3 regions of the Gordonia sp. NPDC003376 genome follow, and region 1 is predicted to be linked to each of the others. Evidence: predicted binding sites of a transcription regulator. Region 1 holds the regulator's gene; each other region holds the start of a gene.

The links. Region 1 encodes LexA, which represses DNA repair genes until DNA is damaged. Its sites were predicted from a motif close to CGAACANNTGTTCG; they were not measured.
Region 2: ACWDUA_RS13800 (DUF222 domain-containing protein) is a predicted target of LexA. The motif match lies at 5,094-5,107, and genes of this name have one in related genera.
Region 3: ACWDUA_RS21735 (DUF222 domain-containing protein) is a predicted target of LexA. The motif match lies at 4,817-4,830, and genes of this name have one in related genera.

Annotation. Positions count from the first base shown of each region.
Region 1 is NZ_JBSFRM010000002.1:272,119-281,624, forward strand. Features, by position in the region: gene ACWDUA_RS03505 (aminotransferase family protein) at 1-1,025, opposite strand, end outside; gene hrpA (ATP-dependent RNA helicase HrpA) at 1,098-5,111, shown strand; gene nrdR (transcriptional regulator NrdR) at 5,085-5,594, opposite strand; gene ACWDUA_RS03520 (LysM peptidoglycan-binding domain-containing protein) at 5,619-6,275, opposite strand; gene lexA (transcriptional repressor LexA) at 6,457-7,257, shown strand; gene ptsP (phosphoenolpyruvate--protein phosphotransferase) at 7,418-9,085, opposite strand; gene ACWDUA_RS03535 (DeoR/GlpR family DNA-binding transcription regulator) at 9,266-9,506, shown strand, end outside.
Region 2 is NZ_JBSFRM010000011.1:160,325-169,830, reverse strand. Features, by position in the region: gene ACWDUA_RS13840 (LuxR C-terminal-related transcriptional regulator) at 1-1,004, shown strand, start outside; gene ACWDUA_RS13835 (YceI family protein) at 1,148-1,699, opposite strand; gene ACWDUA_RS13830 (NUDIX hydrolase) at 1,825-2,466, opposite strand; gene ACWDUA_RS13825 (cytochrome c oxidase assembly protein) at 2,605-3,513, shown strand; tRNA gene ACWDUA_RS13820 (tRNA-Phe) at 3,530-3,603, opposite strand; tRNA gene ACWDUA_RS13815 (tRNA-Asp) at 3,652-3,728, opposite strand; tRNA gene ACWDUA_RS13810 (tRNA-Glu) at 3,764-3,836, opposite strand; gene ACWDUA_RS13805 (hypothetical protein) at 3,917-4,993, opposite strand; gene ACWDUA_RS13800 (DUF222 domain-containing protein) at 5,147-7,018, shown strand; tRNA gene ACWDUA_RS13795 (tRNA-Phe) at 7,096-7,172, opposite strand; tRNA gene ACWDUA_RS13790 (tRNA-Asp) at 7,201-7,277, opposite strand; tRNA gene ACWDUA_RS13785 (tRNA-Glu) at 7,315-7,387, opposite strand; tRNA gene ACWDUA_RS13780 (tRNA-Lys) at 7,572-7,647, shown strand; gene ACWDUA_RS13775 (hypothetical protein) at 7,742-8,845, shown strand; gene ACWDUA_RS13770 (adenylate/guanylate cyclase domain-containing protein) at 8,937-9,506, shown strand, end outside.
Region 3 is NZ_JBSFRM010000029.1:21,178-30,683, forward strand. Features, by position in the region: gene ACWDUA_RS21710 (S1C family serine protease) at 1-220, opposite strand, end outside; gene ACWDUA_RS21715 (ABC transporter permease) at 671-1,480, opposite strand; gene ACWDUA_RS21720 (ABC transporter ATP-binding protein) at 1,480-2,400, opposite strand; gene ACWDUA_RS21725 (sensor histidine kinase) at 2,526-3,692, shown strand; gene ACWDUA_RS21730 (response regulator) at 3,709-4,362, shown strand; gene ACWDUA_RS21735 (DUF222 domain-containing protein) at 4,845-6,086, shown strand; gene ACWDUA_RS21740 (multidrug effflux MFS transporter) at 6,856-8,121, opposite strand; gene ACWDUA_RS21745 (MarR family winged helix-turn-helix transcriptional regulator) at 8,144-8,617, shown strand; gene ACWDUA_RS21750 (hypothetical protein) at 8,690-9,094, shown strand; gene ACWDUA_RS21755 (cation:proton antiporter) at 9,128-9,506, shown strand, end outside.

The sequences.
Region 1 (9,506 bases):
GCCACCGCGTCCAGACCGGCCAGCGGCGCCAGCGCCTCCGCGAGATCGGACTCGAGCCGGCTCGCCTCGGCGAGCAGTCCCTCGCGTTCGATGATGTCGAGGTTGGCCATCGCCGCCGCGGCCGCACCGGCATGACCGCCGTAGGTGTAGCCGTGCCGCCACCACACCCCGCCGCCGAAGAACGGCTCTGCGATGTGGGGAGCGATGTACACCGCACCCATCGGGACGTATCCCGACGTCAGCCCCTTGGCCGTGGTCATCAGATCGGGCTGCAGGTCGAATCGGGTCGACGCGAACCAGCTGTCACCACCGATCCGGCCGAATCCGGTGACCACCTCGTCGGCGACGAACAGCACGTCGTGATCGCGACAGATCTGGCGGATCTCGGCGAGGTATCCGGGCGGCGGCAGGTACACCCCGCCGGCCCCGATGATGGGCTCACAGAAGAACGCCGCGACCCGGTCGGCGCCGACCCGCTCGATCAGGCCGAGCAGACTCTTGGCGTCGTCCCAGTCGACGGTCTGGGTGTCGTGCATGAGTTCGCCGTAACCCTCGTGGTTGACCGGGATCCCGGCGAGGGACGTCCCGGCCACGTGCATGCCGTGATAGGCCTTGGTGCGCCCGACGAGCAGGGTCTTCCCGGGACGTCCGCGCTCCACCCAGTAGCGGCGCGCGAGCTTCGCGGCCGTGTCCACCGAGTCGCTGCCGCCGGAGGTGAAGAAGATCTTCGAGCCGGGCACCGGCGCGAAGGCCGCGAGGCGGTCGGCGAGCGCGTCGGTGACATCGGCGGTCAGGTCACCGAAACCCGAGTAGTGCGCCAGGCGACCGAGCTGGGTCGCCACTGCGTCGCCGATCTCGGTGCGCCCGTGACCGACGTTGGCGAACCACAAACCCGCGGTCGCATCCAGATACTCGTTTCCGTCGAGGTCCCAGACGCGGGTGCCCTTCCCGTGCGTCAGGACACACGGTCCCGTCGACGACACCGCACCCATATCCGCGAACCCATGCCACAGCGAACCAACCATGGCTCCATCATGCCGGGGGTCACCGGGCGACGCGGGGCCGGGCGACGCCGGTCCCATATCCTGGACACCATCATGGGATCAGCAGGAACCGAACCGGATCGCGGGGTCCCGAATCGCGAGGACCCCGCGCCGCATACCCGACACACACAGTTCGACCGACGCGGCTTTCGTGACCGCATCGGCGCTGTGACCCTCGCCGACGAACACTCCCTGCGTCGACGCCTGGACAGGCTCGGCCGCTCTCCCGCACCCGAGAAGGTCGCCGGCCTCGAGCGCGCCGTGACCGCCGCCGAGAAGCGCCTCGCCGCCCGTCGCGCCGCGGTACCTGTCCTGGAGTTCCCGCCGGAACTGCCCGTCTCCGATGCGCGCGACGAGATCGCCGCGGCCATCGCCGCCCATCAGGTCGTGGTGATCGCCGGCGAGACCGGGTCGGGCAAGACCACACAGCTGCCCAAGATCTGCCTCGAACTCGGCCGCGGTGTCCGCGGCGCGATCGGCCACACCCAGCCCCGCCGTATCGCGGCCAGTTCGGTGGCACGACGCATCGCCGACGAGACCCACACCAGCATCGGCGACGCGATCGGATACTCGGTCCGGTTCAGCGACCGCTCCGGTGCCGACACCCTGGTCAAGGTGATGACCGACGGCATCCTGCTGCGCGAGATCGCCTCGGATCCGATGCTCCGCCACTACGACACGCTCATCATCGACGAGGCGCACGAGCGCAGCCTGAACATCGACTTCATCCTCGGCTACCTGCACCGGCTGCTGCCGCGCCGCCCCGATCTCAAGGTGATCATCACCTCGGCGACCATCGAACCCGACCGATTCGCGCGGCATTTCACCACCGCCACCACCGAGGTGCCGGTGCTCGAGGTGTCCGGCCGGACCTACCCGGTCGAGGTCCGGTATCGGCCGCTGACACTGCGTGACGGAGCCGATTCCGGCAGCGAAGAGGGTGGTGGCGAGCATGCCGACCTCGACCTGTTCCAGGGAATCGACGCCGCGATCGGCGAGCTGTGGGGAGCCCACGGGCGCGGCGACATCCTGGTGTTCCTGCCCACCGAGCGTGACATCCGCGAGGCCGCGTCGACGCTGTCGCGACGTGTCGCCACCGGGGCCGAGGTGGTCCCGCTGTACGCACGACTGTCGATCGCCGATCAACACAAGGTGTTCACGCCGTCGGACGGCCGTCGGATCGTGTTGTCCACCAACGTCGCCGAGACCTCGTTGACGGTGCCGGGCATCCGGTATGTGATCGACTCGGGCACCGCTCGCATCTCCCGCTACGCTACGCGCACCAAGGTGTTGCGCCTGCCGGTGGAACCGGTGTCACAGGCCAGTGCCCGCCAGCGCGCCGGCCGCTGCGGCCGTGTCGCCCCGGGTGTCTGCATCCGGCTGTACTCCGAGGACGACTTCGACGCCCGTCCCGCATTCACCGACCCGGAGATCCTGCGCGCCAACCTCGCGTCGGTCATCCTGCAGATGGCGTCGTTGCGTCTCGGCGACATCGCGGCATTCCCGTTCGTCCAGCCTCCGGACGCGCGATCGGTGCGCGACGGCATGGCCGTGCTCACCGAACTCGGTGCGATCGTCCCGGCGGACAGGGGGTCCGGTGACGACAAGGGTTCCGGTGACGAGGTGTCGCGAGGCCCCCGGCTCACCACCGTGGGCCGCTCCATGGCCCGCATCCCGGTGGATCCGCGGATCGCCCGCATGCTGGTCGGTGCTCACGAGGAGGGCTGCCTCGACCACGTGCTGGTGATCGCGGCCGCCCTGTCGATCCCGGATGTGCGTGAGCGACCCGCCGAACACCGGGAGGCCGCCGACGCCTCGCACCGCCGGTTCGTGGTGCCCGGATCGGAATTCCTCGGCTACCTCGCCTTGTGGCGGCACCTGAATGAGCAGCGGAAGCAGTTGTCGGGCAACCAGTTCCGCCGCACATGCGAGCGGGAGTTCCTGCACTATCTCCGCATCCGGGAGTGGCAGGACCTGCACCGCCAGCTCCGTGGCATCGTCGACGATCTCGGGTGGGAGATACCCGAGACCGAGCAGAATCCCGATGCGATCCACCGGGCGATCCTCGCCGGGCTGCTCGGCAACATCGCCGCCCGCAACACCGAGGGCCGTGAGTACACCGGCGCCCGGAACACCACGCTGCTGATCTTCCCCGGCTCCCCGCTGTCGAAGAAGCCGCCCGCCTTCATGATGGCCGCCGAGATCATCGAGACCTCACGGCTGTTCGCGCACACGGTGGCGTCGATCGATCCCCTGTGGGCCGAACGGCTGGCCGGCGATCTGGTCAAACGCACCTACAGCGAACCGCACTGGTCGAACAAGCGCGGCGCGGCGATGGCCTACGAGCGCGTGACGCTCTACGGTGTGCCGCTGGTCGCCAGACGTCGGGTCGACTATGGGCCGGTCGACCCGGTGACCGCGCGCGACCTCTTCCTGCGCCATGCGCTCGTGGAGGGTGACTGGCACACCAATCATGGGTTCTTCCAACGGAACCGGACCCTGCTCGACGAGGCCGCCGACGTCGAACACCGCGCACGGCGACGCGATGTCGTGATCTCCGAGGACCAGCTGTTCGAGTTCTACGACCAGCGGGTGCCCGCCGAGGTCACCTCTGCCCGACACTTCGACTCGTGGTGGAAGGCCGCCCGCCGCGCCACCCCGGATCTGCTCGACCTCACCCCCGCCGACGTGGCGGCCGACGTCAGCGTCGCCGACACCGACTATCCCGGGGTCTGGGCCCAGGGCGACACCCGCCTGGAGCTGCGGTACAGGTTCGAGCCCGGCGCTGCCGACGATGGTGTCACGGTGGTCATCCCGGCTCCCCTGCTACCCCACATCCGCAACGCCGGTTTCGACTGGCTGGTCCCGGGGATGCGGGAGGAACTCGCCACCGAGCTGGTCAAGACGCTGCCCAAACAGCTGCGCAAGACGATGGCACCCGCGCAGCGCTTCGCCACGCTCGCGCTGTCCCGCCTCAAGCCGCGCTCCGAACCGTTGGTGCGCGGGCTCGCACGCGAGCTCGCCGAGATCACCCGGCACCGGGTCCGTCCCGAGGACTTCGACATCGACCGCGTCCCGGCGCACCTGCGGATGCACTTCGCCCTCGCCGACCCGACGGGGAAGATCACCGCACGTGCAGACTCGCTGGCCGAATTGAGTGGTGCCACACCATCTCCCGCTGCCATCGCGCCGGCCGTGCGGCACACACGCTGGACCGCTGACGGTATCGGCACACTCGCCGTCGACGAGACCGTCCGTGTCGCCGGACAACAGCTGACCCGATATCCGACGCTGCGCGTCGCCGGCGATCCGGCCCGTCCCCACGGCGTCGAGGTCACCGCCGCGGCATCGACCGACGAGGCGGCGCGGCTGCACCTCCCGGCGGTGATCACCCTGCTCGACGCCGCGATCCCGCCACTGAGCGCCAAGGCGTCGTCGGGGCTGGACCCGGCGGGCCGGCTGGCGTTGAGCCAGAACCCCTATCGCGAGTCGGCGCAGTTGTTCGCCGACTGCACCCGACGTGCCATCCGCGACCTCGTGTCCGCGGACGCGGCCCTCGCGGTCCGCGACCCGGCCGCGTTCGAGAAGATGGTCGCGACATTGCGTCCACGGGTGACCGCGGTGGCCCCGGAGTATCTGCGACTGGCGGTTGATGCGCTACGCGAGGTGGCGCCCCTGCGTCGCGTGATGGACACCCACTCCGGTCAGGTACCGGCCGACGACGTCGCCGAACAGCTGGAGAACCTGATCTTCGACGGATTCGTGCTGGCCACACCGCACACCCATCTCGAGGATCTGCCACGGTACCTGGCGGCGGCACGGTCACGACTGGAGCAGTTGCCCGCATCCGCGGCCCGCGATCACGACGCGATGGCCAGTGTCGACCGGGTGATCGCCCGGTGGAATCAGCGCCTCGAGCAGGTGCCGGAACCGCGCCGCGACCGAGTCAACGAGCAGGCCCACTGGATGGTCGAGGAACTGCGGGTGGGGTTGTTCGCCCAACGTCTGGGCACGCGGTATCCGGTGTCGGAGAAGCGGGCGCTACGAACCCTTGACCGACTCGGCTGAGACGGCGCCGTTGACCCCGACCGCATCCCCGTGGCGAGAGCGTTCGTCGCGCAGGTCGTCGATCTCGCGCTGGAAGTCCTCGAGCGAATCGAACGACCGGTAGACCGATGCGAAGCGCAGATAGGCGACCTCGTCGAGGTCGCGCAGCGGCTTGAGGATGGCAAGACCGACCTCGTTGCTGGGGATCTCGGCGGCACCGGAGGCGCGGACCGCCTCCTCGACCTGCTGGGCGAGCTGGGCGAGGTCGTCCTCGTCGACGTGGCGCCCCTGGCAGGCCCGCCGCACGCCGCGCATGACCTTCTCGCGGCTGAACGGTTCGGTGACGCCATTGCGCTTCACCACGGCGAGCACGGCGGTCTCCACGGTGGAGAAGCGGCGGCCGCAGGAACTGCACGAACGTCGTCTACGGATCGCCTGCCCCTCGTCGGCGACACGCGAGTCGATGACCTTGGTGTCTTCGTTTCTGCAGAACGGGCAGCGCATACCACGACAATACCGTCCCACCGGTCAGCGGTAACGCGGCGTCAGCAGTGGTTGCCCGACCTGGAGACCGCTGCCCGCCATGTCGTTGAGCTCGACGATCTCGTCAATCACCACCCGGGTCGGCATGTCCGGGGCCACCCGGGCGGCGATCGATCCGAGTGACTCCCCCGCCCGGACGTGCACCACCTGGGTGGAGACCGGAGACGGGACGGCGGCACGCTGGTAGTCCGAGCCGGCGATCGCGACGATCCACACCAGCATCGCGAGCGCGGCACCGGTCATCACCGCGACCGCGGTGGTGCGACGCCGACGATGGACTGCCGACAACACACCCCTCGACGCGGTGGACACCGGGACCCGCACCGGGTCGGCACAGGCCACACGGCCGGCCCCACCGCGCATGGCACCGGCACGACCCGCCACCACACGGCCACGACTCCGGATCTCGGCCGCGGCGCGGCGCTCGCCGGTGTGGGGTTCGCCGAAGCCGCGGGGCTGGACACCCGCGCGGGTGCCCTCGACCTCGCCCGGGTGCCCGAGCGCACCGCGGCCGCCGGGACGCCGACCGACGGGGTGACGATCGGCGCCGCGGACCCCTGCCGCAGGTCGCGGTACGGCGGCGACGGATATCCGGTCGGTGGGTGTGCCCACCCGACGTTCGGTTGTCAGGGTTGTCTGCATGAGAGAGAGCCTCCCGTTTCTCGATCACGCGTTCGATGAACTGTTGTTCGAAGTTCTATCACGGAGCTCTGACGAATGTCGTGGAAACACCTCGAACAGGTGTTTGAGGTTGTCGGGAACGTGGGATAACCTCGACCACAGAGATGCCGACGCGGGGCGGCACGGAAAGGACACGTACGCGATGAGTGACAAGACGCGGCGCGCGGCCGGGTCGTCGGGCGCGAAGTCGAGGGCCGGGTCGTCGAAGGCGGGGTCGCCCAAGGCGGCGTCGTCGAGGGCGGGATCGTCGAGGACCGGGGCGTCGAGGGCCGCGGCCGACCCGGATGCGATCGATCCGGTCGTCATCGAGGCCACGCTGACCCAGCGTCAGCGCGAGGTGCTCGAGGTGATCCGCCGGTCGGTCCGCGAACGCGGGTACCCGCCGAGCATCCGGGAGATCGGTGATGCGGTGGGTCTCAACTCGACCTCGTCGGTGGCCCACCAGCTGCGCACCCTCGAACGCAAGGGCCTGCTCAAACGCGACGCCAATCGGCCGCGTGCGGTCAACGTGCAGGACAACCAGATCGACCCGAATCCGTCGGACGACCCGACCGCGGCCGGTCTGCCCACCCCGGCATTCGTCCCGGTGCTGGGCCGGATCGCGGCCGGCGGACCGATCCTCGCCGAGCAGGCGGTGGAGGATGTCTTCCCGCTACCGCGCGAGCTGGTCGGAGACGGATCGCTGTTCATGCTCAAGGTTGTCGGCGAGTCGATGGTCGACGCCGCGATCTGCGACGGCGACTGGGTGGTGGTCCGTCAGCAGAATGTGGCCGACAACGGTGACATCGTCGCCGCGATGATCGACGGCGAGGCGACCGTCAAGACCCTCAAGCGGGGCAACGGCCAGGTGTGGCTGATGCCCCACAACGAGCTCTTCGACCCGATCCCCGGCAACACCGCCGTCATCCTCGGCAAGGTCGTCACCGTGATGCGCCGGGTCTGACACCCGGCTGAGTCGCCTCGACGAGAACCGCCTCCCGGAATCGCATCCCGGAAGGCAGTTCTTCAGACGGCGTCATCGTGCAGCGGTTGTCGCACAGGGATTCCCACACCGTGATTCACGGCCTCGCGGTTGTCACACGCGATGCACGGCCGTGCGGTTGTCAGCCCGCCAGGACCGCGGCTGCAGCCGCTCGCGCGTCGGCAGCCTGCGAGGTCGCCAGGGCCGCCCGTGCCGCGTCGCGGCATTGCGCCAGCGACACCTGCCCCAGCCGTGCACCGACACCCGCCGCCGCGACGGGGGCACTCGACAACGAGCTGACGCCCATCCCGACCAGGACGCAGGCGAGGAGCGGATCCGCGGCCGCCTCGCCGCACACCCCGACGGGTTTTCCGGCATCGGCCCCGGCCCGGGCCACACCCTCGATGAGGTGCAGCACGGCGGGCTGCCACGGATCGGTGAGCTCGGCGAGCTCGGCCGACATGCGGTCGGCGGCCATCGTGTACTGGGTCAGGTCGTTGGTCCCGATCGAGACGAAGTCCACTTCCGCGAGCACCGCCGACGCCAGGATCGCCGCCGACGGGATCTCGATCATCACCCCCGCGATCATTCCTCGCGCACGCACTTCGGCGGCGAACTCCGCGGCCTCGGCCGGACCGGCGATCATCGGTGCCATCACCCGCGCGGTGGCACCGGACTCGTGCGCGGCCCGGGCGATGGCATCGAGCTGGTTCATCCGGATCTCGGGATGGGTTGCGGTGAGCCGGTTTCCGCGAATACCCAGCGCGGGGTTCGCCTCGGTGTCGTGGTCGACGAACCGCAGCGGCTTGTCCGAACCGGCGTCGAGCGTGCGGATCACCACCTTGCCACCCGGGAAAGCGTCGATCACCTCGCGATAGAGCGCCGCCTGCTCGTCGATCGTCGGCTCGTCGGTGCGGTCGAGGAAGGTCAGTTCGGTGCGGAACAGGCCGATGCCCTCGACCGGATATCCGGTCGCCGCGCGCGCGGAGACCCCGTCCGCGACATTCGCGAGCACCGCCACCTCGTGACCGTCGGCCGTGCGGCCCGGTCCCGACCATGCGGCGACGACCTCGGCCTGCCGGCGGCTCGTGGCCACCGCCGCCTGCGCGGCGGCCGGAGCCGGCTCGATCTCGACGGTGCCCGTGGTGCCGTCGACGAGCACGGTGGTACCTGCCGCCACGGCACCGAGTCCGGGCACCGCCACGACACACGGGATGCCGAGCTGGCGGGCGATGATCGCGGTGTGGCTGGTCGGTCCGCCCAGTCGGGTGACCAGGGCGGTGACGAGCGCGGGATCGAGACCGGCGGTGTCGGCGGGGGCCAGGTCGTCCGCGAACAGCACCGACGGCGAGTCCGGTACCGGGACACCGGGTTCCGGGAGCTCCAGGACCTCGGCGATCACACGGTCGCGGACGTCCTCGAGGTCGGTGACGCGCTCGGCCATCACACCCCCGAGGGCGGTGAACATCTCGGCGAACTGGGCGGTGGCCCCGCTCGCGGCGAGGGCTGCGGGAGCGCCGTCGGCGATGCGCTTGGCCACTGCGCCGGTCCAGCCGCGGTCCTCGGCGAGCCCTGCCGTGGCGATCAGCACCTCGGCGGCCGCCCCCGAGGCGTGTGAGGCCCGGTCGCGAAGTCGCGCGGCCACCGCCGCTGCCGCCGCGGTGAACCGGGCCTGTTCGGCGCCGCGGTCGGCCTCGCCCACCTCGGTTCGGGTCTCGAGGTCGCCGGCGGGCCCGATGCGCACCCCCGCCCGGACCACCGGCCCGTATGCGATTCCCCCGACCACCGGAGTGCCCTGCAGCGACTTCATCGCCACCTCGTCCTTCAGCTGATTCACGACCGTGCCCTTTCACTCTGCACTCGTCTTGTGATCGAAGTTACAAGAAAAGCTTGACTTGTCAATACGTTCAGGCGTAAACACAGATATATCAACACCGATAACCACTTATATCCACAACCCTGGTGAGTGGCGTCACTCGATCGGAGCAACGTGTACGCGGAAGAACGACAGCGGGCGATCGCCGAACAGGTGAGCACGCACGGCCGGGCGTCGGTCAGCGACCTCGCCGAACAGTTCGACGTCACCGGCGAGACCGTTCGACGGGATCTGGCGATCCTGGAGCGCGGCGGACACCTCACCCGGGTCCACGGCGGTGCCGTGCGACCGGACCTCGCCCAGATCGGCGACGAACAGGGCGTCGCCGAGCGCGCGTCGAGCAGCTCGGCCGAGA
Region 2 (9,506 bases), on a different contig from region 1:
CGAGGGCGCGGACGGTGTTGTCGCGGACGCCTGCCGATGCGCTGCCGCCGATGCACCGATTGCGCCGTCGGATCCTGCTCGCGTGGGTGACCCTCTTCGAGGGAGACGTCGCCGTGGCGGCGCGGGAGGTCGAAGCCATGGCGCAGGAGGGCTCCGGCCATGCACACATGGGACAGCGCGACGTTCTCGGCGTCGCAGCACTGCGGGTCGCGGTGGCGCGCCGCACGGGCGACGCCGGGACACTGCGGGCGGCGTGGGATGCGGCGGTCGATCCGCTCGGCGAGTACACCGCGGACCTGTTCGGATTGTTGTTCGTCGGCGAGTTGTGGGTCGCCGCAGCTCAGCTGGGGAAGCTCGACGAGATGTTGCCCACCGTCGAGCGGATCACCGCGGTGCTCACCGGGATCGGCGACGCGCCGCAGTGGTCGGCGGCGGTGCACTGGTACGGCGTGCACGCGGCGATCGCCGGTCGGTCTCCCACCGATCTGGTTCCCCACGCACGCGCGCTGGCCGAGTCGGGCCGGGCCGATCCGCAGGCCGCGGTGTTGGCCCGGGCGGGCCGGGTGTGGGTCAACGTCCTCGGTGGGGACGTCGACCCGGATCAGGTGGAGGAGGCCGCGCGGACCCTCGACGAGTACGGGTACACGTGGGACGGGGCACGGCTGGCCGGACAGGCCGCATTGAGCGCCGACGATCCGCGGGTGGGAGCCGCGATGTTGCAGGTGGCGCGCTCGCTGCGCACCTATCGACAACCGATCGCCGAAGACGCCACCGAAGCCGAGCGGAGGTCGTCGGTGGCCGTCCTCAGCGAACGGGAGCGTGAGGTGGCGGCGCTGTTGCTGTCGGGGATCACCTACAAGGGGATCGGCGAGCGGCTGTTCATCTCCGCGAAGACCGTCGAGCATCATGTGGCCCGGATCCGTCAGCGCATCGGCGCGCAGAGCCGGGCGGAGATGCTGGCGATGCTCCGTGCGATGAAGCTGGGGGACGAGCTGAGCGCCTGAGTGGACCGGGCGCCTGGGTGCGATGTGCTACGCGGCCGGCCGGGACGAGAAACGGGACCGGTACCGCGCGGGGTTATGCGGTACCGATCCCGTGTGTGGTCGGCTCACTCGTCGTGGTCCGACCACCGGCATGAGGGGCCTGATCAGGCGCCCTGGCCGGCCTCGATCTCGAGGGTGATGGTGATCTTGTCGCCCACCACGACGCCACCGCCCTCGAGCGGCATCTCGATGTCGATGCCGAAGTCCTTGCGGCTGAGCACGGTGCCGGCCTCGAAGCCCGCGACCGGGCCGTTGCCCATACCCGGGTTGACGCCGTTGAACTCGAGCTTCAGATCCACCGACTTGGTCACGCCGTGCAGGGTGAAGTCGCCGGTGAGGACGTAGTCGTCACCCTTCGCGGCCACCGAGGTGGAGACGAAGGTGGCGGTCGGGAACTGGTCGGCGTCGAAGAAGTCTGCCGAACGGATGTGGGCATCGCGCTGGTCGTTGCCGGTGGTGAGCGAGCGGACGTCGATCTCGGCCTGCACCGACGGGGTGCCGTCCTCGGCGACGGTGATGACGCCGCTGAAGGTGTCGAACTTGCCGCGGACCTTGCTGACCATCAGGTGCTTAACGGAGAATGCGACGGCCGAGTGGACCGGGTCGATGGTCCAGGTGCCGGCGGCGATCGGTGCGGTGACGGTGGTGGTGCTCATTGGGGTGCTCCTACGCTCTGCGATTTTCTGCTGAGGTCTGGTGGGCCGCTCCTCGACCCATCACCACTATAAGCGGACTGCGGTCCGATTTCATTCCCGATGTGGAAGTATTTTCTCGGTAGTTTTCATGACCAGGCGAAAACCGGCTGCTCGAAACCGTCGACGCGGGTGTCCCGGCCCTGCAGGACGACCTCGGCGAACTGGTAGAGAATGGCACCGGTCGGGGCATGGACCAGGGAGGTGCGCCCGCTCGGCGAGGTGTCGGCCGGATCGCGACGTACGCCGGGGATCGGCATCTGGATCACCGGCCGCGGTGACTCGGGGATCGAGATGAACCGAGGTTCGGCCAGCAGATCCTCGAAGGGGATGAAGTACCACTCCGACACCTCGTCGGGATTGGGCGTGGGTTCGGGTGCCCGTCCGGCCCAGCACACGACCGGGGTGATCACGTAGCCCGACCGGGTGGCGTAGTCGTCGAGGCGGCCCAGCACGGTGTCTGCGTCGAGCAGGATGCCCATCTCCTCGTGTAGTTCGCGCAGGGCGGCGTCGATCTGGTCCTCCCCGGGATCGAGGCGCCCGCCGGGCAGGGCGAACTGTGCCGCATGGCGCCGCATACCCATCGGCCGGCGCATCAGCCAGATGCCCTGTTGTTCGTCCTGCTCGACGATCACGAGGGTGACAGCCGCGGCGGTGCCGCTCGTCGATACCGCGCGGCGGTCGAAGGTGGTGAGGCGTTCGGTGGCGACGCTGCGCTCGAGGCGGACCATGTCCTCCAGTTCACCATGGCGCTCCGACACGTGGGTGGTCACCGCGGCCAGGTGGGGTCTGCGCGATATGTCGCGGATATCCTCTATCGGCGAAATCAGTTGCAGACCACCATGTTCCGAGAAGTGCATACTCGAGGGATGAGTTCGACTCCGCCGCTCGACCTCGATGCGGTGCTGACCTCCTGGCGGGTCGATGTGGTGACGGTTCCGGTGGTCGTCCTCGCCGTCGGGGCCTATCTGGTCTGTCTGCGACGTTCGGGGCTTCCTCGTACGCGGGCGGTGCCCGGTCTCGCCGGTGGGGTGGTGTGGCTGGTGTCGGCCTGCAGCTTCATCGGCGTCTACGCCGACACCCTGTTCTGGGTGCGGGCCCTGCAGGTGGTCCTGGTGCTGCTCGTGGTGCCGTTCTGTCTGGCCCTGTCCATGCCGGTGACGGTGGTGCGCGCGGCCCTGGGTTCACGCGGGCAGTCGCGGGTGGACGCGGCGCTCGACACCCGGACCGCGCGGGTACTGGCGTCACCGGTGGTGACCTCGGCGGGGGTGATCGTGACGCCGTGGCTGATCTACCTCACGGGCTGGTATCCGGCGATGCTGCGGTCCGATGTGCTCGACACCCTGACGCGACTGCTGCTCGTGCTCTGTGGGCTCGGTTACTTCTATGCCCGCCTCCAGCTCGATCCGGTGCCGCGTCGGTACCCGCAATGGCTGACGCTGCTGCTCTCGCTCGCGGAGACCATCGGCGACGGCGTGCTCGGCGTCGTGCTGTGGCAGGGGTCGATCGTCGCCGCGTCGTATTACGAGGCCCTCCACCGCACGTGGGGGCCGTCGATCCGTACGGACCAGACCGTCGGGGCGGGCATCCTGTGGATTCTGGGCGATGTGATCGGGCTACCGTTCCTGCTCGTCGTGTTCTCGCGGTTCCGGTCGGAGGAACGCCAGGTGGAAGAGCTGGCCGACGCCCGGGAAGAGGAGTCGGTGCAGGATGACGACGCGCCGGCTCCGACGCTGTGGTGGCAGGACCATCCCGAATTGCGTGAGCGGTTCCGGTGAGTGGTCGAGGAGGAGGTGGCCAGGGCCGGGATCGAACCGGCGACCTTCCGCTTTTCAGGCGGACGCTCGTACCAACTGAGCTACCTGGCCGGACGACATCGGTCCGATGCGCTGACGCGCACCGGACCGACGCCGAGATGGCGACCCTGACGGGACTCGAACCCGCGACCTCCGCCGTGACAGGGCGGCGCGCTAACCAACTGCGCCACAGGGCCATATTCTGTTGTCCGAACTCGTGAGAGTTCAGGCGTACCCCCTACGGGATTTGAACCCGCGTTACCGCCTTGAGAGGGCGGCGTCCTAGGCCGCTAGACGAAGGGGGCCTGGTCTCACACGCGGAAGCTATCCGCATGGGAGCTGCACTAGCGTAGGACACATCCGGCCCAAAACGTAAATCGCCTGGTCAGAGGGATGGAACCGGGGCTTCGGCGGCATCTGGGGTCGCGTTGGCGGTCTCGCGCTCCACCAGGTGGTACGAGATCACCGCGAGGGTGATCGCGCCAATCGTCAGGCCGATGATCGCCCCGAAGCCGTCGGTCGCGAAGTCGACGAGTGCGTTGGTGAAGGTGTAGACGATCGCCCCGATCCGCAGTGACCGCAGCGGCCACACCGCGGTGGTGCGGTTGCGTGCGATCATGGCCGGCAGTGCCAGCGGAAGGGTCAGCGCGCCGCTGAGGAACAGGATCCATCCGGTGGTGTCGTCGGTGCCGAGTTCCAGGGTGATGTTCAGCTCGGCGAGACGCTCGGGGTCGAGCGTCCACTGCAGGATGCCGACGATCACTGCGACCGCCGATCCGGCCACCAGCAGCCAGCCGCTGAGGGTGAGCAGTTTGGGGCTGCGGCACACGCCGGGGATCGCCCGGATGCATCGCTCACGGAGCTGCAACAGACGGTCGGGGGTGTCGGGTGCGGCGTCGACCAGTGCCCGGATGTGCGCGACGGTCTCGGGGGCGACGTCGTATTCGTCTGTGTACGTGAGTAATCGGATGGCCTGGGTCCGTCTGCGCGGGGTGAGGCCATGCGTGAGCCCGTCGGCGGCGATGGCCGCGGCATTGGCCAATGCCTCTGCGGCCGAGGGCTTCCGGAGATCGCGAACCGCTCTGCCGATCACCAGGATCAGTAGGACGAGAACGTACATGATCTCCGCAGCCGGGCCGTAGAAATAGTCGTTGTCCTTGGTGACGAACTTGCCCACCTCATCCAGGAACAGTCCGAATCCGATGCCGCCCAACAAGATCGTCACGGCTCGGGCCGTCGGTCCGAGGAACATCCAGCCGGCCACCAGGGCCAGCATCATCAGTGCACCGCCCCAGAGTGCGTGTGCGATGTGCAGGGTGCCGCCGCCGACCTGTGGATAGCCGGTGGCCGCCAGATATCCGCGCGTGACCAGGATCGTGGCGACGGCGAAGATCAGGAACCATTCGACCGCCGATGTCCCGTTGACGGTGCGGGTGACGGCGGGGGTACGGCTCGCGGGCATGACTGAAGTATTGCCGCGTTGCCGGAATTGTCCACAGGGGTCGGGGAAATTCGGTGACGACGGAGTTTTGTCGGTGGGCTCGTGTACCGTGGCCTGTAATCGAACAACAGTTCTCTACTGCAGGTCACAGGCACTCCGGGGGGAGGTGATCAGATGACGACCACACCCACGACATCACTGTCGTTCACCGATTCCACCTGGCCGCAATTGCCATTTGACAATGCCGATCTATTGGGTGGGGTCGACCCGAAAACACCCGAACAATCCTCCACCAACGACTTGTTGATCGGGTTACGCGAGATCGATCGAGGACGATCGTTCCTCGCCTGGACGACCTACCGGTCGGTGATCGAACTCATCGGCCGCCACGTCGACGCCGACCGTGGTGTGGCCGGGGCACCATCCGGGTTCGTCGATCTGGCCAAGAAGATCTCCCGTGTGCGTGGCATCACCCAACGCGCCGCCGAACTCCTCATGGACGAATCCATCGCCGTTCTCCACCACCTGCCTCACGTCGCGGAAGTATTGCGGGACGGCTGGATCACCCCCGAGTTGATGAAGGTGGTGGTGTCACGGACCGCGCTGGTACACGGTCGCGAATCAGCACCCAAAGTCGACGCCGAGATCGCCGAGCTGATCCGCCGACGCCGACGACTGTGGTCGAAGAAAACCATCACCGACATGACCGACCGAGTCGTGTTCCGCCACGACCGTGACGCCGTCCGTGAAGCCCGCGAACGATGCCTGGACAAACGTGGCGTGTGGACCTCGTTCAGCAATGACGGGACCGGGGAGATCGCCGGCACCATGGCCGCCGACCGCGTCGAACTATGCGGCCTCGTGATCAACACCCTCGCGAACACCGTGTGCCCACATGATGGGAGATCCTCGCAGAACCGGAAATCCGATGCCATGTTCGCACTCCTGTCGGGCACCCAGTTCGAGTGTGACTGCGGTCGGGAGGACTGCCCCGCCGAGATCCCCGAAGCCGGGACGATCCCACACGTGCAGTACGTCATCCACCTGATGGCCAACGAAGCCACCGTCGCCGACCTCGACACCGTCACCGGCCGACCCCGACCCGAACCTGAGCCGGAAGGTCACAGCGACAACAGTTCTGAACGGCAGCTCGATCTCGACGTCACTGCGACCGGTGCCACCGAGCAGCCCGACGACACTCCCACACCTGATGACACCCATCAGTCGGCACGCCGCGAGCGTGACGCGGCAGTCGAGGCGGGACCGACCGGCATCGACACGGCCGCGAATCCGATTGTCACACCCGATGTTCCACCGACTGTGGCGTCGACCGGTTCCTCGGACCTGCCGGCCGGTGCCGCACCCGGGTATCTGTTCGGCAAAGGTGTCATCGCCCCGGAGTTCGTGCGGGACCTCGCCTCCCACCCGAATGCCCGGTTCACACGACTGGTCCCCTCAGGTGTTCGGCCCGAGGATGTGGTGTTGCCGCCGACCCTGCCCTCCGATCCGTATCGGCCCTCAGCAGCCCTCGACACATTCGTGCGTCTGTCCTATGGCACGTGTGCCGATGTGGCGTGCACCCGAAGCTCATTCGATGCCGATCTCGACCACGTCACCGAATACGATCACCACAACCCGGCGGCGGGTGGGCAGACCACCCCGATCGGGCTGAATCCGAAATGCCGGTTCGATCATCTCCACAAAACCCATTCCGGGTGGATCGATGATCAATACCGTGACCCCCACACCGGCCGGCTGGTCATCGACTACACCACCCCCGAAGGGCTGATCCTGCCCGGACCCGCGGAGACCATGGAAGATTTCTTCCCCGGCCTGAGGAGATACCGGTTCGACGACCCACCACCAGCCCCACCGGGGACACATCTGAAACCCGACGGGGAGCGAGTGCTGGACCAGGACCCGAACCTGTCCCACACACATCGACTGGCCCGCAAACTCCGACGCCGACGACTCGAACGCCAACGCAACCGTGCCCGCAACCAGACACCCGCCGGCCACGCGGACTCACCCGCCCCACCCTTCTGAGGACGGTCGGCTCCGCCGGTGACTCTCGGATCGGGCCCGAACACGAAAAAACCCACCGTTTCCGGTGGGTTGTCTCTTGGTGGCCAGAGCCGGGATCGAACCGGCGACCTTCCGCTTTTCAGGCGGACGCTCGTACCAACTGAGCTACCTGGCCGAACGGTGCCGGTCATGAACCGAAACCTTGGCGACCCTGACGGGACTCGAACCCGCGACCTCCGCCGTGACAGGGCGGCGCGCTAACCAACTGCGCCACAGGGCCATATTCATTTGTGTCCGAACTCGTGAGAGCTCAGGCGTACCCCCTACGGGATTCGAACCCGCGCTACCGCCTTGAAAGGGCGGCGTCCTAGGCCGCTAGACGAAGGGGGCCGGTTCTCCGGTCGGAGGCGCTCCGTTGGGAGCTGAATCAGATTAGGACACTGCGCGACAAAAACACAAATCAGCAGGTCAGTGGGGTATCTCGGTCAATTCGACATACCCGGGGTGGGGGTTGCGTGACTGCGCCGTCGGGCGGGGTAAACTCTGTTCGGCTCCGCTCCGGCGGGGCTTACCTGCCCCTATAGCTCAGTTGGTAGAGCTACGGACTTTTAATCCGCAGGTCCCAGGTTCGAGCCCTGGTGGGGGCACCACGAAGCCAGAAGTTCTCAGGTGCTGCCGGTACGGTGACGCCGGCCGGGTCGATGATGCCCGGCCGCAGTCATGTCATCGCCGGGAAGGAACTCGATGTCCCCGAACAGTCCCCGACTCGAGAACGAACCGTCCCGCCGCACGCGGGCACTCGGTCCCGTGATGCGGAAGCTGTTCGGCGGCGTGCCGTTGTTCCTCACCGTGGTCCTCGTCGGCATCATCGCCGGTAGCGCCACGTTCCTCGCGGTGAGCCCCGACAAGCACTCTTCTGCAGCGGATCCCTCGGCCGATCAGATCGAGTCGGCACGGGAGTCCGTGGCGTCGGCCACGATGATGTTCGGGCTGATGACGTCGGCCCTCGGCAGCGCCACCGGCAGTATCAAGAGCATCTCGGAGGGCGCCGGCAGCATCTTCGACGCCGTCGACACCGCCCACACCGCGTCCGGCCAGATCGTGTCGGCGTTCGATTCCGCACCCGGGACCGCGGGCGCCGGCGGCGACGTGCGCAGCATGACGGTCGCGATGTCGAATGGCATCGGCGACCTGCAGTCGCTGGCCTCGACGGCGGGGCAACTCGATTCGCTGGTCAGCCCCGTCATCACCTTCCTGCAGAAGAACACGGTCCCCGGCAGCGCCGATCTGCTCACCAACCTGACCGCCCTGCAGTCGTCGTCGCGGGAGATCGCGAACCAGCTCGGAAACCTCGACGACCTCAAGAAGGAGATGAAGACCCTCGGCGATGCCGTCGACGAGGCGAGCGGTCACCTCGACGAGGGCGTGACGCAGGCACAGCAAGCCGCCCGACAGTTGAACACCGGGCTCGGGCAGCTCGCGTCGGCCCGCGGTGACACCGTCGCGGCCGCGAACTCGGTCAGCAAGGGTGTCGGCCAGCTCACCACTGTGCTCAACTCGATCTCCAACAACCTCGAGTCGGCCGCCGACAACCTCACCCCGGCCGGGGAGCAGGGAGTCCTCGCGGCGCCTGTCGTGGCGGTCGACAACTCCGACCGCACGGCGACCTCACTGCTCGTCGGTGGCGGCTCGGCCTTTCTGGTCCTGGTCCTGATGCTCGTCGTCGGCCGTGTTCTGCGACGTGGTGACGCGACGTCGAACGACGCGGCGACCGGGGCCGACGAGGGCCCGGACGACCGGTCCGACGACGCCCCGGCGACCGAGGAGTTCAGCGCGCTTCGTCCGTGATCGCGCGGTGTACGGTCACGGGGATATCGACCCTGGTGTGACCCTGCTCATTCGGTACGCTTTGGAGTGATATCGACGGCAGGGAAGACGCATGAGTCCAGCTCGCAAGACCGGTGTGGCTCCGGCGTCGGCTGGTCGAATCGGCTGGACCCGGGCTCGACGACGCTACGCCGCCCGGGTGTGGGGTGTCGACGGCGAGCCGGGTGCGCGAGAGTGGGCGGGGCTCGGCGCCGCCGACCGTGGCCGGCTCGCGCGGCGTGCGATGGCCGTGGCCGTCGCCTCCATCGTGATCAGTAATGCCCTGATCGGTCTCGAGACCTTTCTGCTGGTGCAGCTCTCGTACAACGGAGGGCAGCTCACCGTCGAGGGGACAATCGGCGCACCGAACTTCCCCGACATCGTCACGGCCGTGATCGTCTGCATCGTCGTCAACGTGGTACTCGGTGTGGTGATGCACTGGCCGCAGGTCCGTTGGTTCGAGCTCGGGTCTCCTGCCGATCACGCCAGACGTGTCGCCGTACAACGCATTCCGGGCCTTCAGGTGGTCGGGACGATGATCGCCTGGGCGGCTGCGGTGCTCAGCTACGTGATCCTGTCGGTCCGCGATCTCACCATCAGCACCCTGTTGGGTGTCACCGTCGCATTCACCCTCGCGGGGATG
Region 3 (9,506 bases), on a different contig from region 1:
CTCCCTGGGAGCCGGTCACCTGGATGTCGGCGGTGTATTTCGACGCCGCCTGTGCCGCATAGGTGATCGAACCCGGCTGCGACGGCGCGGCCGGGGTGGGGGCCGCGGTGGTGAGCGTCGGTGCGTTCGTGGACGTGCCGACCGCGGTGTGGTCGAGGACGGCCTGCCCGCCGAGGGCGACCGCCCCACCGAGGAGTCCGGCGATCAGTGCGGTCGCCACGATCGGGGTGCTCGAGCGTCGTCCGGACCTCTGCGGTCCCGGCGGCGGCGCGGGCTGCCCGAGGATCGGCTGGGTGGGGTACGGCTGCCCGGGCTGCGTTGGTCCCTGCTGCGTTGGTCCCTGCTGCGTTGGTCCCTGCTGCGTTGGTCCCTGCTGCGTTGGTCCCTGCTGCGTTGGTCCCTGCTGCGTTGGTCCCTGCTGCGGCCCGGGCGGCTGCTGGGAGTGCGGCTGTTGCGGGCCGGGCTGCTGGGGATTCGGCTGTTGCGGGTGCGGCGGGGGGAACGACGACGGCGGCACCGGGGGAGTGGGATGAGTCACTCCACCACGGTGCCGACGGTGACTGAGAGGAATCCCAGGGAAGTCCACAGAATCGGCTGACCTTTTGCTGACGACCCCCCGCACGGCGCGTGGTTCGGCGCTCTGGGTCGACCGGTGGACTCGCCCGGCTTCCTACTTCACCTCGCTGCGCAGAATCCGCACGATCCCGAACGTCAGCGGCAGGGCGATCCAGATGACGCCGGAGACGATCAGTTTGGTCCATTCGCCACCGGTCGCCCAGTGTTCGGTCTGGAACGCGGCATTGGTGGAACTGATGTCGACCCAGGCGCCGATGTTGCGGCCGAACCACGGCACCAGCTCGGTGACCAGCGACAAGGCGGTCGGGAGTGCGAAGTAGGCGACGATCGCACCCGGGGTGCTCAGGATCAGCGCGGCGAACCCGAACCCGAGCAGCAACCCGAACAGTTGCAGCACAAGGGCGTTCACCAGACCGGCACCGGTGAACGTCCATGCGCCCGCGGGATCGGCCGCGATGACGCCGGCGACCACGTTGGCGACCGCACCGAGCAGCAACGACAGACCGACCGCGACGACGGCGGCGATCAGCATCGTCACCAGCTTCGCGATGACGATGCGCTGTCGGCGGGGTTCCATCGTGAACGTCGTCAGGGCGGTGCGTTGACTCCATTCACCGGTGACCAGCAGGATCGCCATCACCGGCAGGATGATCCCGGTGGGGATGTTCATCATCCCGAAGAACTGGCCGAAGTACAGATTGGCCGGGTCGTTGCGGTTGGCGATCAGCATCGCCACCGCCACGATCACCGAGATCACGGCGATGGATGCGGCCAGCCAGAACCCGGCGCGCGTGTCGGTGAGTTTGCGCAGTTCGACGGCGACCAGGCGGCTCATGGGGATCGAGCGCGCCCGGGATGCCCGCGGCGTGGCGGGCAGATCGTGGGTGTCGGTCAGGGTGGTCATCACAGGGCTCCTGCGGTCAGCGGTTGTTCACGTTGGGTGGCTGCGGTGAGGTTCAGGAACATCTCCTCCAGGCGGGCGCCGTCGCCGGCACGCAGCTCGGTCAAGGCGATGCCCTGCACTGCCGCCACCGCACCGACGTCGGCGGGCTCGGCGTCCACGTTGAGCCCCCCACCGGTCCCGGCCTCCACGCGGAGTCCGGCGGTGATGAGGGCGGTGGCGAGGGCGGTGTCGTCGGTGGACCGGACGACCGTGCCGGTGCCGGCGAGCAGTTCGGCCTTGGTGCCCTGCGCGACGATCCGGCCGTTGCCGATCACCACCAGATCGTCGGCGACGATCTCGATCTCGTGCAACAGGTGTGACGACAGCAGGACCGTCCCGCCGCGGTCGGCGTAGTCCCGGAGCAGTCCGCGCATCCAGTGGATACCCGCCGGATCGAGACCGTTGGCCGGCTCGTCGAGGATCAGGATGTGCGGATCGCCCATGAGCGCATTGGCGAGGCCGAGGCGCTGCCGCATACCGAGGGAGTAGTTGCGCACGCGGCGCCCCGCCTCCTCGGGGGTGAGGCTGACCAGCTCGAGCATGTCGTCGACGCGGCTGCGTGGCACGCCGATCGTCATGGCACTCAGCCGCAGGATCTCTTCGCCGGTACGTCCGGCATGCTGGGCGGAGGCGTCGAGCAGCGCGCCCACCTCGGTGGCCGGGTTCTCCAGATCGCGGTAGGTGCGGCCGTCGATGGTCGCCCGGCCCGAGGTGGCGGGAGTCAGTCCGGCCATGATGCGCATCGTCGTCGACTTGCCGGCACCGTTCGGTCCGAGGAAGCCGGTGACCTGCCCTGCCCGGCATGCGAACGAGATGTCGTCCACTGCGACGTAGTCGCCGTATCGCTTGGTGAGGTTCTCCACGGTGATCATGGCATTCATCGTTTCGCGTGCGGGTGGCGTGCCACATCGGCCGCGGGGCTCGAATCGGTATCAGCCGAAAGTCGCACACCACCCCCGCCGCGGGGATGAGGCGTATCCGGGTTGCCCCCCATTACGGTGAGGGCATGCGCCCGGAGGACTATCAACCGCGACTGACGAGATGGGGGCACCTCTGGCGACTGCTGCTGATGCTGGTGATCTCGGCGATCGCCACGACCGGACGCCTCGAGTACCAGATCGAGCATGCACGGTGGTGGCTGGCGATCGACGTCCTGCTCGGCGTCGCCGGACTCGTGGCGGTGTGGTGGCGTCGGGCCCATCCGGTGGTGGTGTGCACCTTCACCGCGGTCGCCAGCCTGGTGTCGATCACCGTATCGGGGCCTGCTGCACTGGCGTTGGTGTCGTTGTCGACGCGGCGGCGGTGGCGCGAGATCGTGCCGCAGGCGGTGCTCGGTATCGGTGCGGGTGTCCTGGCCGAGCGGATCGTGCCCGGGCCGACGCCGTCATCCGAGCCGATGTTCCTGATCGTGGTACTCACCGTGGCGATCGTCGGGGCGTTGATCGCATGGGGCCTCTACATCGGTTCGCGCCGTGAGCTTCTCGCGAGCTGGCGGTCGCGGGCGATGCTCGCCGAGCAGGAACAGCAGGCCAAGATCTCGCAGGCGCGGTCGGTGGAGCGGGCGCGGATCGCGCGTGAGATGCACGATGTTCTGGCGCATCGGATCTCGACGGTCAGCATGTATGCCGGTGCGCTCGCGTTCCGTGACGATCTGTCGGCGCAGGAGGTCACGCAGACCGCCCGCACCATCGAGGAGAACTCGCGGCTGGCACTGACCGAACTGCGCGAGGTGCTCGGGGTGCTCCGCGAAGGCCCCGGTGACGCCGATCCCGAACTGCCGCAGGTCCGCCCGGCCGACATCGAAGCGCTCATCGAGGAGAACCGCGACGCCGGTATGCGCATCGGCTACACCCTGTCGGCCGATCTGGACGCGGTGTCGGCGAGCACCGTCCGCACCCTCTATCGCTGTGTTCAGGAGGGGCTGACCAATGCGCGCAAACATGCACCGGCGGCGACGGTGACGGTGCGGATCGAACCCGCCCGTGCATCCGGGATCGACCTGCTGGTGGTCAATCCGTTGCCGATCGGCGATGCGAGGTCGGTGTTGCCCCCGTCCGGCCTGGGGTTGATCGGGCTCGGTGAGCGGGTCGCCCTGAGCGGTGGCCGACACTCGGTGACGCGGACCGACGATGCGATGTTCATCTTGCACGTCTGGCTTCCGGGACAGGAGTGAGAGGAGAATGCACGCGGTGAGTGCTCGCATCATGATCGTCGACGACGACCCACTGGTCCGTTCGGGACTCAGGTTGCTGCTCGGCGGAACCCCGGACCTGCAGATCGTGGCCGAGGCCGCCGATGGGCGCGTCGCCGTCGAGACACATACCGCCGACCCGGTGGACCTGGTCCTGATGGATCTGCGTATGCCGGAGATGGACGGGATCGCCGCCACCTCTGCGCTCAAGTCGGGGGACGACCCACCGGCGGTGATCGTGCTGACCACCTTCGACGCCGACGACTACGTGGTGCGGGCGCTCGCCGTCGGTGCCGACGGCTTCCTGCTCAAGGACACCCCGCCCGCCGAGATCGTCGCCGCCATCACCGGCGTCCTCGACGGTCGACCCGCGTTGAGTCCGTCGGTCACCGCCGCCCTCATCCGGCAGGTCGTCGACAACGGTGACACCGGCGGTTCCAGCGTCGCGCAGGATGCGTTGTCGGCGTTGACCGATCGCGAGCGCGACGTCGCTGTTGCCCTGGCCCGCGGGGCGTCGAACGCCGAGATCGCCGCCGACCTGCACCTGTCCGTCGCGACCGTCAAGGCCCACATCTCGCACATCTTCACCAAGCTCGACGCCACCAACCGCGTTCAGGTCGCGATCCTCGTCCACGACGCGGGTCTCGTCTGACGTCGGCCGCGTTTCGACTCGGTCCCTGCTTTGCCTTCGAAAGTGGTTGTACAGTAGGGGTGTTGAGACGATGTGGAGCGGAGCGACGTGTCGTGTCGAAGCCTCCGCCGGGTGGGTTTGGCATCTCAATCAATTACTGGCAGTTGCTGGTTGAGCCGCTGAGGAGCGGAGCGACGAGTCGTGTCGAAACCTCCGCCGGCCGAGGTACTCAACGCAACCAACGGGTCGCTGGTTGGTTTCGACATGTCCAACCGGCGGGCCAGGGCGCCCCCTCGCTGCCAGGCCGGTCGTCGCCTGGGTTGACCAGTGACGAAGGGGCGGACGTCGAAACCAATCCAGTGAGCTGACGATGTCGGCATCCCAACAGCCCCACGGGTGAACCCGAACCCCCAGGGTGAACAGGCTTCACAATCCATCCATAAATATTGTTCGACTTGCAAATTCGGCGTACCTTCGCCTATATGTTCGCTACAATGGAACACATGCAGGGGGAGCTGGACACCATTCTCGACGCACTCATCGATTGTCGTTTCGACGACGATCCGACCGGGCCGGTCGTCTTCGCGGACCTGCAGACACTGGTCACCATCAGGAACGTCGTGGATGCATTGACCGCATCCGGGGCTGGTCATCTCGACCGGCTGGGGGTTGCGCAGAATCACGGGCGTAAGCCGATCGCCTTGTTGATCGAGATGGGCTTCGCACCCGCCGTCGCTGCCCGGATACAGCGGATCGGGACGTCGACGACCCTCGGCAGGACACTGAACCATGCTGCCGACGGAGCGATCTCCGGTGAACACGTCGACGCCATCGTGCGCGGACTCAACCAGATCGGACTACGCGCCGGAGAACCACCCGACACCGACACCTGGGCGACCTTCGAAGGCGACCTGCTCGCCCAAGTCCTGTCCGGCGCGACACCGGCCGAGGTGATGGCACGCGCCCACCAATTGGGGGACCATCACTCATCGGATACCGACGGTGGACGCCCGGCGAAAGAAGACCGCAACCTGAACGCTCTGGATATCGGGCGCACCGATGATGGGCGAGTCTCGGTGTCGGGCAGTTTTGATGTTGTTGTCGGGGAGAAGCTCGCGACGGCGATCGAGAAGCTGTCGGCTCCGGTTCCGCAGCCGGATGGTTCGACAGACCCCCGCGAGGCGCCCCGACGTCGCGCTGACGCCTTGGAGATGGTTGTGGATATGGCCGCCGGTGCCGGGGAACGGTCGGTCACTGCTCTACCGGCAGCGTTGATCACCCTGTCGGTACCTGCGGATGCACCGAACAAGACCGAGTTGGCGTTCGGCGGTTCGATCACCCGCAACACCCTCCTCGAAACGACGTGTGACGGTGTGGTGGTGATGACCATCGTCGACGGCGAACGGGTTCCGTTGGATATGGCGCGGGCGAAACGGTTGTTCACCGCCGGTCAGCGGCGGGCGTTGTTCGAGCGGGATCGGTGTTGCATCAAGTGTGGTGCCCCGGCGTCGAGGACTCAGGCCCATCACATCGCGCATTGGTCGGATGGTGGTGCCACCGACCTGGCCAACGGTTGCCTGTTGTGCACCTCGTGTCATGCCGATGTGCATCACAACGGATGGGATGTGTATATGGGACCCGACTCTCATCCGTGGTTGCTCCCACCGGAGGTGGTGGATCCGCGTCGTCGTCCGATTCCGGCGTACAACCGGCGGTTCGCTGATGAACTGCCGAATGCTGCCTGACTGTCGATAGAGCTTGTGTTCTTTGAGAACTTCATAGAGATAAGGGTGGGTGTCGGAGCCTCCGCTGGTTGCGTTGGTGAGTTCGGCCGGCGGAGGTTTCGACACGTCTCGTCGCTTCGCTCCTTGTCGGCTCAACCATCAACGGCCACAATATGATTGAGCCGATCCGTCTTCCATGATTGAGTCACGCGCTCTTTGCTGATTGAGCCGGGACCGAGCATCGCGAGGACCCGTGTCGAAATCTCTGCAGCTTGCGTTGGGTGGTGACCACGTCGGTGGGGGTCACGTTGGCGAGGTCGGCCGGCGGGGGTTTCGACACGCCTCGTCAGCGGCTACACGATGATTGAGCCGGGACCGAGCATCGCGAGGACCCGTGTCGAAATCTCTGTAGCTGGTGGTGGTTGCGTTGGCGAGGTCGGCCGGTGGAGGTTTCGACACGCCTCGTCAACGGCCCGTTGCTGATTGAGCCGGGACCGAGCATCGCGAGGACCCGTGTCGAAATCTCCGCAGCTTGCGTTGGGTGGTGACCACCTCAGAGGTGGGTGTGTTGGCGAGGTCGGCCGGCGGAGGTTTCGACACGCCTCGTCGCTGCGCTCCTCTCGGCTCAATCATCAACGGCCAGTGAATGATTGAGTCTGTCTTCTGGGGTGCCGGCGTTGGCGTAGGCGGATTCAAGGGGCAGTGCAACAGAGTACTGTACGGTCGACAGTGGTAACACATTCATGACTACCGCGCGCGTCCGGAGCGCCGATGCGACCGAATGGCGCAACTACACCGGCTGTTCGGTGATCTCGGTCTGGCTGCGGCCGGCGATGGTGAACGCGCACAGTGAGATCGAGGCGGCGACGATCATGACGATCGCCAGCGGGGCCGCGGTGGCCGAGCCCTTGATACTCACCAGCGGGGAGACCGCCGCCGCGATGCCGAACTGCAATGCTCCGATGACCGCCGACGCGCGACCGGCGCGCGCCCCCGCCGACGAGAGGGCCAGTGCCGTCCCGTTACCGAAGACCAGACCCAGGCTGCCGACCACGGCGACCAGCGGGATGGCCAACGACCAGGAGGGCGCCGATGTGGCCACCAGGATCGCGAAGACGATGACCGCAGTGGACATCACCGACAGGCCGGTTCGCATCAGGTCGCGGATGGCGTGGGTGGCGACGAGGCGCGCGGACAACGCGCTGACGCAGACCAGGCACAGCGAGTTGGCGCCGAAGGTGAGGCCGTACTGCGAACTGCTGAGCCCGATCATGTCCTGATAGAGGAACGGCGATGCCGAGATATAGCCCATCAACACCGCGAAGGCGAAGGCGAAGGCCACGCTGTACGAGACGAACTGACGGTTTCGTAGCACCGACGGCGCGTGTTCGGTGTCCGACGCACCAACTGCGCGACGTGCACGCCTCTCCGGCGGAAGGGTCTCTCGGATCACGGTGATGATCGCCACCAGCATCGCCACCGACAACGCGAGGACCACGCCCAGGATGCCGCGCCAGCCCAGCGGGCCGACCAGGAATCCACCGACCAGTGGGGCGATGACGGGCGCCACGCCGCCGACGATCATCATCAGGCTGAAGGCACGTGCAGCCTGCTTGCCGACGGCCAGGTCGGCGATGATCGCGCGACCGATCACCATGCCCGCCGCCCCGCCGAGGCCCTGGACGAAACGGGCGGCCACCAGCACGCCGACCGTCGGTGCCATCACCGTCACCGCACCCGCGGCGACGCACAGCGCCGAACCCACCAACAGGGGCGTGCGACGTCCGAACCGATCCGACAACGGCCCGAATGTCAACTGGCCGACCGTCACACCGACGAGGAATGCGGTCAGGGAGAGTTGGACCGCGGTCTCCGACGCGTGCAGTTCCTCGGTCATCTCGGGGAAGGCCGCCAGATACAGATCGGTGGCGAACGGTGCCACTGCCGACAACAGGGCCAGGACCAACAGGAGTCGTCCGGTGACGCCACCTCGTGTGGTCGACGGCTGACCCGCAGTGCCACGGGTGGAATCGGTGGGAGAGGTGGACGTGCTCATTTGGTTATGAAAACATATCTACATGACGGATGTCGACCGCAACGATCTGCTGATCGAGATCGCCGACCGCGTCCTGCGTGTCGGGCGTGAGGTGGAACCGCATGGCCCCCGCGGGGCCGTCGGGGCGGTGGAACTCTCCGGGACCGAGGCGTCGGTGATGCGGTGGATCGACCGCAATCCGGGGACCACGCCCGCCGAGACCGCCGATGCAACCGTGCTCAAACGGAGCAATCTCAGCGCGGCGCTGCGGTCGCTCGAGGCCAAGGCGATGATCGAACGTCGTCCCGACCCCGACGATGCGCGATCGGTCCGGCTGTACGGCACGCCGGTCGCCGACGACTCGATCGCCAAGGTGCGCGCGTTCTGGGTGGAGCGCCTCGTCGGTGCCCTGGACGAGACGCCCCTGTCGGATGCGGCGCCGATCGACATGGACGACCTCCGGGTCACGTTGCGGGTGCTGGACCGCCTGGCCGAGCGCTTGCGCACCGGCCACTGACGGTGACGGAGTGCACACTGGAGGACAGGGCCGCCCGACAGCGGCTCCGTACCCGACGATGGGAGGCCACTGATGGCTGGTGAGAACGGGCCCTTCGGATTCGATCCGGACGACCTCGACAGATTCGCCCGCGAGGCCGGCGAGGGCCTGCGCGAGGTGTTCGGGAAGATGTTCGCCGGCAATGCCGCGCCGGGTGTGTGGGCGAACTTCGTCGACGCCGCCGGCCGCCGCACCGAGACCCGGCGCGAACCGGCGACCACCGGACAGACCGGGTCCGGTGTGTGGGCGGTGTTCGTCGTCGACGACACCGGCGGTGCGCGGGTCGAGCAGGTCTACGCGTCCGAACTCGACGCCCTGCGCGCCAACCAGTACAACACCGACCCGAGTCGTCGGGTGCGGTTCCTGCCCTACGGCATCGCCGTGAGCGCCCTCGACGGCTCCGCACTGGAATCGGGCGAGGACCCCGCCGGCAGCTGATCCGGGCTCCTGTGCGGCAAGATCATCGGGGTGATCGTTCTCGCCGCGGAGGCAACCTCGGAAACATCCAGTGCCACGACGCTGTTCTGGATCGCCGTCGCGGCTGTCCTGGCCCCGCTGGTCGCCCGCCTGACCCGGCGCTATGTACCCGAGGTCGTGGTCCTGCTGGTGCTCGGCATGTTGGTGGGTCCCTATGTCCTCGACATCGCCGATCCCGGCTCGGTGTCCGCGGTGAGTCAGCTGGGCCTGGGCATGCTGTTCCTGCTCGCCGGATTCGAACTCGACTCGTCATTGCTGCGCGGTCGGACCGGTGCCGTCGCCGGCGGGACCTGGCTGGTCAGCCTGGTGATCGCGACGACGGCGGTGGCGCTGTTGGTCGACACCGGCGATTTCACCGCACATGTGGCCATCG